One region of the Alkaliphilus crotonatoxidans genome, then DNA from elsewhere that is predicted to be linked to it. Evidence: riboswitches for the same ligand, from Rfam matches in the RefSeq annotation. Region 1 holds a riboswitch; the other holds the start of a gene.
What was found. Region 1 has a riboswitch for cyclic di-GMP ahead of ACYQ1I_RS07310 (thioester domain-containing protein). Riboswitches for the same ligand answer to the same signal wherever they lie in the genome.

Region 1 (7,603 bases):
ATGAGAGTACTTGCTGGGGAAGATCGATACCAAAACAAAGTATCATATTATTTCCCCGATTATCCGGGCATTCGAAATCAGCTAATAGAAGTCTATGGCGGCCAGCCTGTAGTTGATGGGTCAACTGATGAGTCAATTGAAGAATAAAATGAAGGAGCAGAACTGGGGGAGTTCTGCTCCTTCTTTATAAATGGATAGGGGAGTGGGGGTTTATGTATTCTAAAATTACCCTCCTTTGCTTGGACTAAACAGGTACAGTTAAAAAATATTATTAAATAATATAATTAATTAAATTGTTTCCGATCGAATGACTAGATGATCTTTTTATTTTGCACTAAATACTTTCCCTTTTCAATCAGCATTTCACCAATTTTATAGACATCTCCGGCTCCCATGGTAATGACCAGGTCAGTAGGCTGAACCTTCTGTAATAAATAGTCTGTAATTCCATCAAAATCCTTTAAATATTGTACATCATCATGATCCTTAATTAATTCAGCCAAGCGGCTGCTGTGAATTTCACCGTTATCCTTTTCACGGGCGGCATATATATCGGTAATGATCACATGATCTGCATCATGAAAGGACCTTGAAAAGTCCTCCAGCAATGCCAGGGTTCGGGTATAGGTATGGGGCTGAAAAATACACCAGATTTCACCATGGGGGTATTTTTTAGCGGCCTCCAGGGTTGCTCTAATTTCAGCGGGGTGATGGGCATAGTCATCTATGATTTTGGCACCCTTCACTTCACCGAGAAGATCAAAGCGACGGTGAATCCCCTTATAGATTTTAATGTATTTGACAATTTCTTCAGCGGGAATTCCCAGGATATAAGCTGTGGCAATGGAAGCCAGGGCATTGTAGATATTATGGACACCGGGAATACTCAATTGAAATCTGCCAAGGGATTTGCCTGAAAAATATACTTCAAAGGAAGGAAAGCCGTTGGTATGGAAAACAATGTCCCTGGCTGTAAAATCACAATCCTTTTTTATTCCATAGGTAAATACCTGGCAGGTAAGCTGTTGAATCACATCAGACACATTGTCATCATCGCCGTTGACAACCAAATAGCCATCCTGGGGAATCAGCCGGCCAAAACGATGAAAGGCTCCTTTAATATGGTGAATATCCTTATAAAAATCCAGATGATCCTCGTCAATATTCAAAATAATTCCAATAAAGGGGTTGAATTTTAGAAAGCTCTCAACATATTCGCAGGCTTCCGTAATAAAATGCTGACTTTCACCAATTTTGATATTCCCGCCAATTTCGTCCAATTCTCCACCAACCATGATGGTAGGGTCCAGCTTGGCATATTCCATCACAAGGGATAATAAAGATGTGGTAGTGGTCTTTCCGTGACTTCCAGCAACTGCAATGGCACGGTCATACATCTTCATAATGAGCCCAAGCATGTGGGCTCGATCAATCTGAGGAATACCCAGCCTTTCTGCCTCCTGGCGTTCACAATTATCTGCCTTAACGGCAGCTGTATAGACAACTAAATCAGCGTCCCTGACATTTTCACACTGATGGCTTAAAAAAATCTGCGCCCCATGACTTCTTAGCTTTTCAATTATGTTAGATTCCTTAATATCTGAGCCGGAAACATGATAGCCATGCTTAAGCAGGATTTCTGCTATTGCACTCATACTGATTCCACCGATACCAATTAAATGAATACGTTGTATTTGGTGGTTTAGATCAAAAGAAATCAAAATCTTCACTCCTCTATCTAAAAAATTATTGCTGTAATAATATTTTTGCCCAAAAAAAGCATATTCTATGATGCTTCACAGGAAATTCATGATACACAGTTAAATAATATGTGATGCTATATTGTATCATAACATAAAAAAATTGTGTAATCACTAAAAAACTTCGATATTTTACCTGATGAATAAGATAATATACTTTTTTATAAAAAATACTTGATTTTTTTCTTTACACCATCTAAAATAAGAAAATATAGGAATATATTTCCTTGTAATAATTTTCATATGTTTGGTGAAAAAGGCAAACCAGTCGAAAGATTGGGACGCAAAGTCAGGAATCTAAGGTATGCATATACGATGATCGTCCGACTGCCACAGTTTAAATTGTGGCAGTTTTTTTATATCATTTTTGTACTATAAAGTTTACGGAGCTAATAAAATATTTAAGGCACAAACGTAAAGGGCAAACCAGTTCGAAAGGCTGGGACGCAAAGTTAGGAATCTAAGGTATGAATCAATACGATGATTGTCCTGCTGCCGCAAAATCGTGCGGCAGTTTTTTGTTTTTGATGGAATGTTAGTCATACCAGACCTAATAAAATATAAAGCGACATACTTAATAATTAATTTATGTTTTAATGATTCAATTGGTACCTAGTACCCTGCCTCATTTAAGCTAATAGATTATCCCTGTCCAAATTTGCCACAGCTCTTATCTCGCCTTTTAAAGGACACAAGTTACTAGAAAAGCAATTTTGCTTCAATAAAACTATATTAAAAAGGGAGGAAGTGAAGGAATGGTAAGAAAAAAAATCAGGAGAAGGAGCTTTAGCCTGATTATTGCCCTACTGGTGGCCTTGATGTTTATGCCCAGCATAGCCTATGGAAATAGCCAATATTACCGCTGGGATGGAACGGGTACCAGGGGCTCAGATTCAAACACCTATCTTTTCCATGTAAGACAGTATAGTAATGGCAAGTATGTAGGGTCAACCATTTATGTCTACTGTGCAGACGAAACCGTCAGGGCACGACAGGATGTTGACTATCGGCTGATCAAGCTTGAAGATGCCGAGTCCATTGGCATCAATGAAGCTAAAGCCAACAAGCTAAGGGCCATAGCCCATGGCTCATACCCCAATATCAGCCTGAATGATTTAAAGAAGGCTGTAGGAAATGTAAACAGCTTAACCCAGGCCCAGGCAATTACTGCAACACAATATGCAATATGGAATCAGACCAACAATTATAGCCCTACCTATTTTCAATTATTAAATCGTAATGTAAAGCGGGTATATGAGTATTTAAAGTCACTGCCCGGTATACCGGCCGCTGATCACCCTGCCGATGTGGGAATCACAAACGTAGCCATTGGCCCAAATGCAGAGGAAGATGTGGAAATTACCTTTAGCTATGGGGCGGATCAAACCAATTACGACGGCAGCTATATTGAGTTAAATCATCAGTACAGTATTGATTTGCAGGGGGTTTATCCAGGAGCAGAGGAAACCGTCAACACTGATAAAGGTATAAAAACAGTAAAAATAACGATTCCCGCTGAGGAATTTCAAGCGGACATCGATTTTCAAGTAGAAGTGAAAGGACATCAAAAAGTCTATGACGCTTTGATTCTACTGCCGGTGGGAGGCGTGAAGCAGTCTCAGACTTTAATAGGCATTACAGGGATGGAAGCTGGAATCGCCCTTTCTGCCATGACCAAGCTTTATTATGAATATACGCCGCCAACCGGAAAAATAACAGTCAATAAGGTTGTTTATGATCATGATAATACAATTGTAGAAGAAGACCAGACTGACTTTACCGTCCATATTTCAGGGCCACAGGGCTATAATGAAATACATACGGTCAGTGCTGGCCGTTCATTGGAAATAGAAAACCTGCCCCTGGGTGAGTACTTGATAACCGAAATTAATATACCCGAAGAATATATACCGATATATGAAATATCACCCGCCGATGGAAGAATTTTATTAACAATTGGAGCCCTGGAAGGTAGCGTTTATGTTTATAATACCAGGGTTCAACCAGAAGACCCGGAAGATCCCGAGGATCCAGAAGACCCAGAGGATCCAGAAGACCCAGAGGATCCAGAAGACCCTGAAGATCCAGAAGATCCAGAAGATCCCGAGGATCCAGAAGATCCCGAAGACCCCGAGGATCCTGAAGATCCGGAAGACCCCGAAGATCCAGAAGACCCAGAAGATCCAGAAGACCCTGAGGATCCAGAAGACCCAGAAGATCCCGAAGACCCTGAAGATCCCGAAGATCCTGAAGATCCAGAAGATCCTGAAGATCCCGAAGATCCAGAAGACCCAGAAGATCCCGAAGATCCAGAAGACCCAGAAGATCCAGAAGACCCAGAGGATCCAGAAGACCCTGAAGATCCTGAAGACCCCGAAGATCCTGAAGACCCTGAAGACCCTGAAGATCCTGAAGACCCTGAAGATCCAGAAGACCCAGAAGATCCAGAAGATCCTGAAGACCCCGAAGACCCTGAAGATCCAGAAGATCCTGAAGACCCCGAAGATCCAGAAGACCCAGAAGATCCTGAAGACCCCGAAGACCCTGAAGATCCAGAAGATCCTGAAGACCCCGAAGATCCAGAAGACCCAGAGGATCCAGAAGATCCAGAGGATCCAGAAGATCCCGAAGATCCTGAAGACCCTGAAGATCCAGAGGATCCAGAAGATCCAGAAGATCCAGAGGAACCAGATAATAACAATCCAGGTCGGGATAGAGACAGGGATAGAGATAGGAACAGAGATAGATCCAACACCCCAATTAGGAGGTCTAACCCAAAACCTGAAACCGTTGAAGAGGTAGAAGAAATAATAGAAGAAGAACCTATTCCCCAGGGTGTACCAGAGGTGGAAATAGTAGAAGATATAATAGAGGTAGAAGAAGTAGAGGAAGTTGAAGAAGAGCCCGAAATGATTATTCTTGACGAAGAAATTCCCTTGGGCCCCGTAGCGTTGCCCAAAACCGGTGAAAGATCTCCCTATCTGTTTTATGGACTGGGAACTTTAATCAGTGCATTGGGTATTAGGCTCAGAAGAAAATAATTAAATAAAAAGATATTCAAATTTAATTAAGGGCTGGGATAATTATGTTCCAGCCCTTTTTCCAAAGGAAGGATGCCGCCATGAAAAAACTGTCAACCTTAATCATTGTCATGGGACTCATCATAGCTGCTTATCCCCTGTTGGAAAGGGGGTATTGGTGGTATAGCCAGCAAAAACTGCTGGAGGATTTTGAGGAACACATCACTTTAGAAGCAGCTGCCATGGAAGCATATTATGAGTTAGAAACCATTTTTAATGATGAAATGGAGCAGGATCAGGGACTGGTAAGTCCGACAAACCCGCCTGACCAACAGGAAGAGGAAAAGCCCATCGAGGTGTCGGCACTTGATACAATAGGAAGGATACTAATTCAAAAGATAGAATTAAATCTACCGATTCTGGCTGGTGCAACAAATCGAAATTTAAAAATGGGGGCAGCTCAAATTGAAGGAACTACCACCATTGGCGAAATTGGCAACACGGCTTTGGCAGGCCATAGGAGCCATACCTTTGGACGCTTATTTAATCGATTGGATGAGCTGGAACCCGGAGACATGATTCTTATTGAAACGATTAATGGCATTTACGAGTATGAAGTCTACGAGAAAAAGGTTGTACTGCCCGAGGATGTTTCTGTATTGAATCGAAACAACCAAGACCGGGTGCTTACCCTAATAACCTGTACACCCCTCTATACTGCCAGTCATAGGTTGATCATTCATGCAAAGCAAACAGAGACGTAGCAGTAATTCCTTATATGGCTTGATTTTAATCGGTGTAGTAATTGGTTTAGCTTGAAAATCCTGAAGAAAAGCAATAAAATGATAAATAGAAGTATAAATTCTAATGTTAAGGAAAAAATCAACGGAAATGTTAAGGTAAGAACGTAGGTTATGGTTAATTTTTTACCGAATGTTCATATTTATATTTTTTTCAGGAATGGGGCAATTCCCTATAATAAAATGACTTTGGAGGATGGTTATGAGCAAGCTAAAGAGGAATGAGCGAATAGCAGCCATGGTAAAAATCTTAAGTGATCAACCTAATAAAGTATTTACACTGAATTATTTTACAGAAAAATTCAATTCAGCCAAGTCTACCATTAGCGAAGATATTGTCATTGTGAAGCAAACAATGGAAAAAATGGAGCTGGGAAAAATTGAAACCCTTTCTGGAGCCGCCGGGGGTGTGAAGTTTATTCCCCAAACCAACAAGAAGCAAAACAAAGAAATATTAGAAATGATTGCTGAAAAGCTAAGCCAGGGCGATCGGATACTTCCCGGGGGCTTTTTATACATGACTGATGTGATCTATTCTCCCCATCTGATTCATCATATCGGTGAAATATTTGCCAGTCAATTTGATTATAAACATGTTGATTATATCGTCACCGTAGAGACCAAGGGAATACCCCTGGCCCTAATGGTAGCCCGGGCCATGAATCGGCCTTTGGTGATATTAAGAAGAGACAGCAAGGTGACGGAAGGTTCAACGGTGAGTATTAATTATATTTCAGGATCAAGTGGGAAAATTCAGCGGATGTCCCTTTCACGCCGGGCCATCAAGCCAGGCGCTCGGGTAATTATTATAGATGATTTTATGAAGGCCGGGGGAACTGCCAAGGGGATGAAGGATATGATGAAGGAATTTGATGCAGAGGTAGAAGGGGTAGGGGTGCTAATTGCAACAAAAACACCTGCTGAAAAGCTAATTAATGACTATCGTGCCCTGTTAATTTTAGAAGAAGTAAGGGAGTCAGATCAGTTTATTCAGATGGTACCGAACCCAGACCTGATATAATGCAGATACAATTTAAAAAAAATCCACCAACGACAAAAAAATTCTGAAAACTTGCAATATTATTGCAGGAAATTTGTCCTAAATGGAGAATAGTCCATAATAATATGCATTTTGCAGTATGACAGATGGAAGGTGGTGAGGGACAATGCAAGTGACTGATGTGAGAATTAGAAAGGTAGCAACGGAAGGGAAAATGAAGGCTATTGTTTCTGTAACGTTTGATGAGGAATTTGTTGTACATGATATTAAAATTATTGAAGGTCAAAATGGACTATTTATTGCGATGCCCAGTCGAAAAATGGGGGAAGGTGACTTTAGAGACATCGCCCATCCAATCAACTCGGAAACAAGATCTAAAATTCAGGATGCAATCTTCAGTGAGTATGAAAAAATGGGAGACGAGCTTGAGGGAGCAGTTGGAGAGTAAGAAAAATAAAAAGGGGCCATGGGGGTCCCTTTTATTTGCGGTCAAAATGATATAATGATATAAAGTGATGTTTTAGGGCAGACTTTTTTTATTATATAAAGGTTTTTTGATTTAGGGGTTTTTTATTTAGTCAAAATATAATAAACTATATAGGGGAAATTAGAAGTAAATCGATAAGAATTTACGCTTAAAATATAAATTAGAGGTGAAATAATGGAACTTAAAGCAATCATACTGGCTGCAGGTGAAGGGAAGCGAATGAAATCCCAGCTTCCCAAGGTGCTCCACAGGGTTTGCGGACAAACCATGCTGCAACATGTTGTTGACGCTGCTGAAGATGCTGAGGTAGATGAGTGCATTGTGGTGGTGGGTCATGGGGCCGAGGAAGTAAAAAATAGCCTAAAGCCCCATATTAAGACGGTTTTACAGGAGGTTCAGCTGGGAACTGGTCACGCCCTTGGTATGACCCGAGAGCTCCTTTCTGAGGATGGCTTGGTGCTGGTACTCAATGGTGATGGCCCCTTAATTACCGGTGAAACCCTAAAAAATCTGCTTAAGACCCATGTTTCAGAACA
Region 2 (7,603 bases), 700 kb from region 1:
GGTTCCCGCTGCCAGGGCCACCACTGTAGCTAGGGTTGTTCGTCTCATACCCAGGGCATCGTAAAGGGGCAGCATGGCTGGAATCGTTACCAAAAAGGTAACTGCCCCAGAGCCGTCAAGATGGATCAGCATAGCTAATATGGCTGTACCGATGGCTATTTTTATTGGATCTTGGCCTACTATCTTTAATATTTTATTGATAATAGGTTCAAAGGTACCGGCATCGGTTAAGATACCAAAGAATAGGATCGCAAAGATAAACATGGTACCTGTTGGTGCAATGGATTTGATTCCGTCAATGATAAAGGTGCCCACTTCGGTTCCAAAGCCAGCAACAAAGGCAGCAATGGTTGGCACAACTACCAATGCTACAACCGGCGAAGCCTTTTTGGTCATAATCAGTGCTAAAAGAATGACAATAGTTAAAAAGCCAAGTAATGCAAGCATTCAAAATCCCTCCTATATTTTTTATTAGTCAATTTCGCTATGTTGCAACTGTTGTGCCAAAGGTCCTGATTTGTTAAAAATTTATTTTTCTTAATTCTTTTTTGCTGAAGTTGCAATGTCCTAAGCCTTTTCTTTCTTTGTCTTACGTTTTAATGATGGGCATTTTAAAAACAAGGGAGAGTAAAAATTTCTACATATTTAGAAATTTTTACTCTCCCTTGTTTTTATTTTTATAGAATGGCAGCTTTATCTACTGGAATATCTTCTTCCATATCAGTTTCTAAAATATTAGAATTAAAAGTTAAAATTTCTAAAATCTTAGAAAAACCATTATTCCTTTAGCTTATTGTACAGGGTTGCGAGGGAGATCCCCAGGGCCTGTGCCGCCTGTTTCTTCCCTTCTACTGTATTTCCATAGATGATCAGGGCTTTATTAATTTCCTGAAGCTCGGCCTGCCGGATCGCTTCATCCAATGATTTTAATTTAATAATATTCTTTTTGATGCCTTCTTTTTGTATGGCTTTGGGAAGATGATCAGCTTGTATTACCTCATCCTCCGCCATATTAATGGCAAATTCAATGGAATTTTTTAATTCTCTGATGTTACCGGGCCAATTATAATGATAAAGCATTGTCATGGCGTCCTGGGAAAGAGTTAAGCTCCTGTTGGTTTTACTGAGGAAATCTTTTAAAAAGCCTTCGGCCAGGGGCAAAATATCCTCTGGTCTTTCCCTTAAGGGTAAAATCGATATTGGCACCACTGCAATTCGATAAAACAGATCCTTTCTGAAGCTGCTTTCTTCAACCATCTTTTCCAGGGGTTTATTCGTGGCGCAAAGGAGCCTAATGTCAATGGAAATCTCGCTTAATCCCCCTAGACGGCGAATGGTTTTTTCTTGAAGGCTTCTTAGCAGCTTTGCCTGGAGTCCATAATTTATTTCTGAAATTTCATCCAGAAACAGGGTTCCTCCATTGGCAACCTCAAAAAGTCCAATCTTTCCTCCTTTTTTAGCCCCTGTAAAGGCCCCCTCTTCATAGCCGAATAGCTCACTTTCCAGCAGGTTACTTTCAAAGGAAGCACAGTTTACGGCAATAAAGGGCCCATTTTGTCGATCACTGGCTCCATGAATTGCATTGGCATAAAGCTCCTTTCCCGTACCACTTTCACCGGTTATTAGTACGTTGGAGTTGCTTAGGGCAATTTTCTTGGCTAATCTTTTTGTTTCAAGGGATTTAGGGTCTATACTAATTATATCTTCAAAGTCATACTTTGCCTTACCCATACGCTTTACATGCTTTTCCAATGTCTTAATCATCATATTGGATCGGTTTAATTCCTGGGACAGCTTATATACGTCATTTATTTCATTTAAGATTGAGATACCACCAATAATTTGATTGTTCTCTATAATTGGTACCATATTTACAATATATTCCGAATTACCTTCCCTCCGTGGTTTTCTTAAGATTTGATGGCCAGTTTTAATTACCTTGGGCAGTTGGGCACCGGGCCTGACTTCTGACAAGGGCCTGCCTATAATTTCTTCGGGCAGTACCCTCGTGATCCGAGTATAGGATGGATTGATATACCTGACAATACATGCCTGGTCTGCTATCAGCACACCAGCATAGAGGGAATCAAAAATGCTTTTTTCTAAACTGTTGATTTTCATATTGATCACTTCCTTCTCTTAGCCAAGGCCTAATTTCATCATTAATTGTATTATATACCAAATTAAAACTTAATAGCGTATATTTGAACAATGAACTTTGCTAATTGAATGATATTAGCAATGATGCTTTTTGTAATATGGCTGATTAATTGGATTAAAAATAGTAATAGGTATGCAAAAAAGGCACGACAGGTAATTTACCCTGCGTGCCTTTCAAATCTTAATGAATTTTCCTAAAGCTTGAATTGCTCGATTACATCCTCCAGTTCTATCGACAAGGATTTCAGCTGCTGCGCATGGTGAGAAACCTCTTCCACCGCCGCCAGCTGCTCTTCTGATGAGGCCGAAACCTCTTCCGTTGCTGCTGAAGTCTGCTGGGTTGATGCTGATATCTCTTGCATGATCACCACAATATCATCCTTCATTTGCTTCATGGTATTACTTTCACGATTAATTTCGTTAACCACCATGATCAGCTCCTCAATCGCATTGGATATTTCTTCAAAGACATTTCTGGTTTCGTCCACTGCATTGTTTTGCTCCCTTGAGGCTGCCCTTACCAATTCCATGGTTTTCACAGAGGAATTGGAATATTGATCGATTTCTTCTATAATACTGTTAATTTCGCTGACAGCATTGGCAGACTGCTCTGCCAGCTTCCTGATTTCCTCAGCCACCACAGCAAAGCCTTTACCTGCCTCACCAGCCCTGGCGGCCTCAATAGAGGCATTGAGTGCCAGTAAATTTGTCTGCTGGGAAATTTGAGTGATGGTATCTGTAATGACATGTATTTTACCGGTACTGTCATTTACCTTAAGGATTGCCTCGTTGATTTCTTCGGTCGCACGATTGCTGTCATCCTTCTTATGAATTAAGGTAGATACCTTTTCTAATCCCTTAGTACTGTAGCTTCCCGTTTCGGTTACTACATCATTCATATGGACAGCAGCATTATTGACATTTTCTATACTTGCAGATAATTGGTCCATTTTACTTACGGCATTTTCTGTACCCCTGGCTTCTTCTCCAACAGCCTGGGCAACCTCTTGAATGGTATAAGACACTTCATTAATGGCCCTGGAGGTTTCCTCCGTAATGGTGGCCAGGGAATCAGAAAATTTCATTACCGTAGAGGATGAATCTCTGGCAGTAGATATGAGCTTCTTCATATTGTCAAGCATTTCGTTGAAGGATTCGGCCAGTCTTCCTGTTTCATCGTTATTTTTCACTACAAGGGGTTCTATGATTAAATTGCCCTGGGCTACTTCCCCTAAGCCCTTGCTTATTTTATGGATTGGGTCAGTTAGATGCTTGGCAAATAAAATAATAGCAATGACTCCCAGTAAAATGGCCCCCACAATGATCAGTAATATTGCCTTAAGAATTGCATTGGAGCCCTGGTTATAATCACTCATATAGGAGCCGGCCGATACAATCCAGCCCCAGTGCGGATCCTGCTCCTGATATGAAATTTTTTCTCCTATTTGCTCCGAATCCGGTAAGGTCCAGGCATAGTACACGTATCCGCCGCCATTCCGGGCAATTTTAATTTGCTCTTGAACCAGCTTAAAGCCATTTCCACTTTTATCTTCAGCCTCCCAAACATTATCTCCCTCCAGTGTGGGATGGGCTACCTCCAAGCCATGTTCATCATAAATAATAAAGTAGCCATTTTGGCCCAAATCAATATTGCGATTAATCGGTCTTTTTCCTTCTGAATTCATAGGGCCTAACAGATAGGTTTTTACCTGTTCCTGGGCTGTCTCCAGGTCTATCAAGCCCAGCTTTACCTGTTCAGCCTTGGCATCGATCAGCTGCATAGCCTGTACGACACTGTTTTTAAGTATTACTTCCCCTTTTTTGTTAAGCTCGCTCTTTGCGATACCATAGCTGATCAAACCGGCGGCCAAAAGCGGTATTACCAAAAGAAGACACGACATGGTAATTAATTTGGTCTTTAAAGAACTTCGAATGCCTTTTTTCTGAATTTGTTTTTTCATTTTATACCTCCTCCTAGCTTTTATTTTATTAAAGGCAGACTTTTGCCCATTGTTTCCTTAAAGTAAATAAAAAAAGCAACCAATGCAGTTGCCTAATTTTCCCATTAAAGATATAGGTTAATCCTTAAAATATTTCGGCAATCTGGCAATCATAGATACAGCTGTACCCTTAGACCCATGACTTTGCGTCCTTTTCTTTCAAAAAGTTTGCTATTATCGATATTAAAAATGTTATATTCAATCATGACCTTCATTGTTGTTAAACTATAAATATGTTTTATTATAACAGTTAATACTAAACTTTACTACAATTTTTAAGCCCCTTTGACAACTTTCCTGATTACATGACAAAAAGCCCCGTCAGTCTACCGGGGCTTTTAATAATATTAAACAGCTTCAATATTCTATTGATACGAATAGCCTTTATTAATAGCCGTCAAATTGATTTCTAAAAGCTCTGGTCGCTTCTGGGTTAATTTTTTCATTGCCTTTTCTATCTTTTTAAAATCAATCAGCTTCAGGTTTGGTAAAAGGGCCCCCAGACAAACCATGTTGGCGATACTACTGTTCCCAATCTCATTAGCCAACTCTGTGGCAGGAATTTGAATAATTTTTATATCATCCCTTGTATGATCAATTTCAACGAGGGATGAATTTACTACCAGTACGCCTCCCGGCTTAATTCGTGACACAAATTTATCGTAGGCCGGCTTATTTAAGACAATACCGCAATCAGCATAGTCTATAACCGGAGAGTAAATTTCTTCATCAGATAATATTACTGAACAGTTGGCGGTTCCACCCCTCATTTCCGGGCCATAGGAGGGAATCCAGCAAAGTTTAAGATCTGACCCCATTCCTCCGTAGGCCAGGACCTTTCCCAGAAACATAACTCCTTGCCCACCAAAGCCAGCAAGTATTATTTTATCCATCATAGTTTATTCACCTCCTCGGTTGCTTTAAGCTCACCCATCTGATAAATCGGCATCATATTTTCCCGCAGCCATCTTAGGCTTTCAACAGGGCTCAATCCCCAGTTGGTAGGGCAGGTAGACAGGACACTGACCATGGCAAAGCCTAATCCGGCCTGTTGAACCTGGAAGGCCTTTTTGATAGCCTTTTTAGCCTGATTGATATTTTTGGGAGAATCCACTGAAACAGAGGCCACATAGACTGCACCCTGAAGATTTGCAATTAATTTTGGAAAATCCATAGGCACCCCTTCATGAACGGCATTTCTTCCATAGGGGCTTGTGGTGGTCTTCATCCCCTCCAGGGTTGTGGGGGCCATTTGACCTCCTGTCATACCATAAATACCATTATTTACCATAATCGAGGTGATTTTTTCTCCTCTGGCTGCGGCATGGATCGCATGCTGGGTTCCAATGGCGGCAATATCACCGTCTCCCTGATAGGTAAAGACCATCTTCTCTGGAAGGGCTCTTTTTATTCCTGTCCCCACAGCCTGGGCCCTACCATGGGCAGCCCCTACAAAGTCACAGCTGAAGAAATCCTGACAAAAACCTGCACAACCAACAGGGGAAACCCCAATGGTATCTTCAATAATATCCAGTTCCTCTAATACTTCGGCAATTAACCTCATGATGATTCCATGGGTACAGCCCGGGCAGAAGGAGAAAGGAACATCGGTCAGCCCTTTTGTTCTGCTGAATACTTTTTCCATCATTACACCTCCTCAGCCAAGCCAAATGTGGCTTCTACATAGTCTAGTATTTCATGCTCCGTAGGAAGCATGCCTCCTTGCCTGCGATACAGGTGTACTGGTACTTTGCATTCCACCGCCAGTTTAACATCCTCGATCATCTGGCCTGTATTAAGCTCTACGGTAACAATTCCCTTAATTTTTTCCTTATAGGGGGCAAAGGCCTTTTCAGGATAGGGCCACAGGGTGATGGGCCGAATTAATCCCAGCTTGATCCCCTTTTTTCGGGCATTCAATACAGTACTTTTACATATTCTGGCCGTTGTACCATAGCTGACCAATAGGTAGTCTGCATCGTCTGTATTGAATTCCTCCCAACGCTGCTCCTTTTCCTGTATATTTTTATATTTTGCTTCCCATTTTAAGTTATTGGCTTCTCCGATCTCATTGGTCAAGGAGTAGCTAGCTAATATACGTTTTTTCCTGCCTTTACAGCCATCTACCACCCAGCTTCGATCATATTCCATTGCTTTTGGCTTTTCCTTTAATAGCACCGGCTCCATGGTTTGCCCTAAAAACCCGTCGGTAAGCAGCAATACCGGGTTGCGATGCTGGTCGGCCAAGTCAAAGGCATCCATAGTAAAATCATAAAGCTCCTGGGCATTGGAAGGGGCCAATACGATTAAGCGATAATCTCCGTGACCACCTCCCTTGGTAGATTGAAAATAATCGGACTGGGCCGGACCCAAGCCTCCAAGCCCTGGCCCACATCGGTTTACATTGACAATCACCATGGGCAGTCCCACTGCCGCACTATAGGAGATCCCTTCTTGCTTTAAGCTGACTCCTGGGCTTGAAGAGGCTGTCATTACCCGGGTACCGGTACAGGCGGCCCCATAGCACATATTAATGGCTCCAATTTCATCCTCTGCCTGAAGTATACTTCCCCCATGCTTGGGGAGCTCCTTTGCCAAATACTCTATTATCTCTGTTGATGGTGTAATGGGATAGCCAAAAAATAATTTACATCCTGAACGAATGGCGGCTTCACCAATGATTTCATTACCCTTTAAGAGTACCTTTTCCATCTGTCTATTCGCTCCTTTCCATCTATTTATAAACCTCTATGGCAACATCGGGACAAACCGTTGCACAAAGGGTGCATCCTATACATTTATCCTGATCAATACAGTGAACTGTAAAATATCCCTTTGAATTTGTTTTTTTCCCTATTTCCAGTATTTTCTTCGGACAGGCATCTGTACATAGCCCACAGCTTTTACAGTATTCCTCTAATATCTTCACCTTGGCCATTTCTTTCCCTCCTTTTGAATTCATCTTATTGATAGGTTAATGCTTTTTCCTCGCCCTTCATTACCCTTAAGGCTCCGAAAGCAAGGGACTCCAGCTCCTCTTCCCCTGGAATCACCTCGACAGGGGCAATAAATTGAACCCGCCTGGTAATTCCTTCAACAACCCGCTTGGAATAGGCAATCCCCCCGGTTAAAACGATTCGATCCACTTCACCTAATAAAACTGTCGCCATGGCTCCGATTTCCTTAGCCACTTGATATATAAGGGCTTCTAAAACGAGGGCTGCTTTAGGATTTCCTGCATCAGCCATGGCCTCCACCTCCCTGGCATCCTTTGTGCCAAAATAGGAATAAAAGCCCCCCTTACTGCTAACCATGGCCTTAAGCTGGTCATAGCTGTACCTTCCTGAAAAACACAGCTTTACCAATTGATCTGCCGGTAGTCCACCGCAACGGTCAGGGCTGAAGGGGCCTTCAGCCTTGGCATTATTGACATCAATCATTTT

Region 2: it holds a riboswitch for cyclic di-GMP, as region 1 does, so the genes downstream of both, ACYQ1I_RS03920 (methyl-accepting chemotaxis protein) here and ACYQ1I_RS07310 (thioester domain-containing protein) in region 1, are expected to answer to the same signal.

What each region holds. Positions count from the first base shown of each region.
Region 1 is NZ_BAAHXS010000004.1:987,275-994,877, forward strand. It holds gene ACYQ1I_RS07300 (LCP family protein) at 1-147, shown strand, start outside; gene murC (UDP-N-acetylmuramate--L-alanine ligase) at 312-1,721, opposite strand; cyclic di-GMP riboswitch class I at 2,009-2,095, shown strand; cyclic di-GMP riboswitch class I at 2,171-2,260, shown strand; gene ACYQ1I_RS07310 (thioester domain-containing protein) at 2,516-4,801, shown strand; gene ACYQ1I_RS07315 (class D sortase) at 4,882-5,544, shown strand; gene purR (pur operon repressor) at 5,783-6,601, shown strand; gene spoVG (septation regulator SpoVG) at 6,747-7,028, shown strand; gene glmU (bifunctional UDP-N-acetylglucosamine diphosphorylase/glucosamine-1-phosphate N-acetyltransferase GlmU) at 7,242-7,603, shown strand, end outside.
Region 2 is NZ_BAAHXS010000004.1:287,112-294,714, forward strand. It holds gene ACYQ1I_RS03910 (CitMHS family transporter) at 1-447, opposite strand, end outside; gene ACYQ1I_RS03915 (sigma-54 interaction domain-containing protein) at 778-2,121, opposite strand; gene ACYQ1I_RS03920 (methyl-accepting chemotaxis protein) at 2,355-4,121, opposite strand; cyclic di-GMP riboswitch class I at 4,255-4,343, opposite strand; gene ACYQ1I_RS03925 (2-oxoacid:ferredoxin oxidoreductase subunit gamma family protein) at 4,526-5,056, opposite strand; gene ACYQ1I_RS03930 (thiamine pyrophosphate-dependent enzyme) at 5,053-5,805, opposite strand; gene vorB (3-methyl-2-oxobutanoate dehydrogenase subunit VorB) at 5,808-6,872, opposite strand; gene ACYQ1I_RS03940 (ferredoxin family protein) at 6,895-7,098, opposite strand; gene buk (butyrate kinase) at 7,124-7,603, opposite strand, start outside.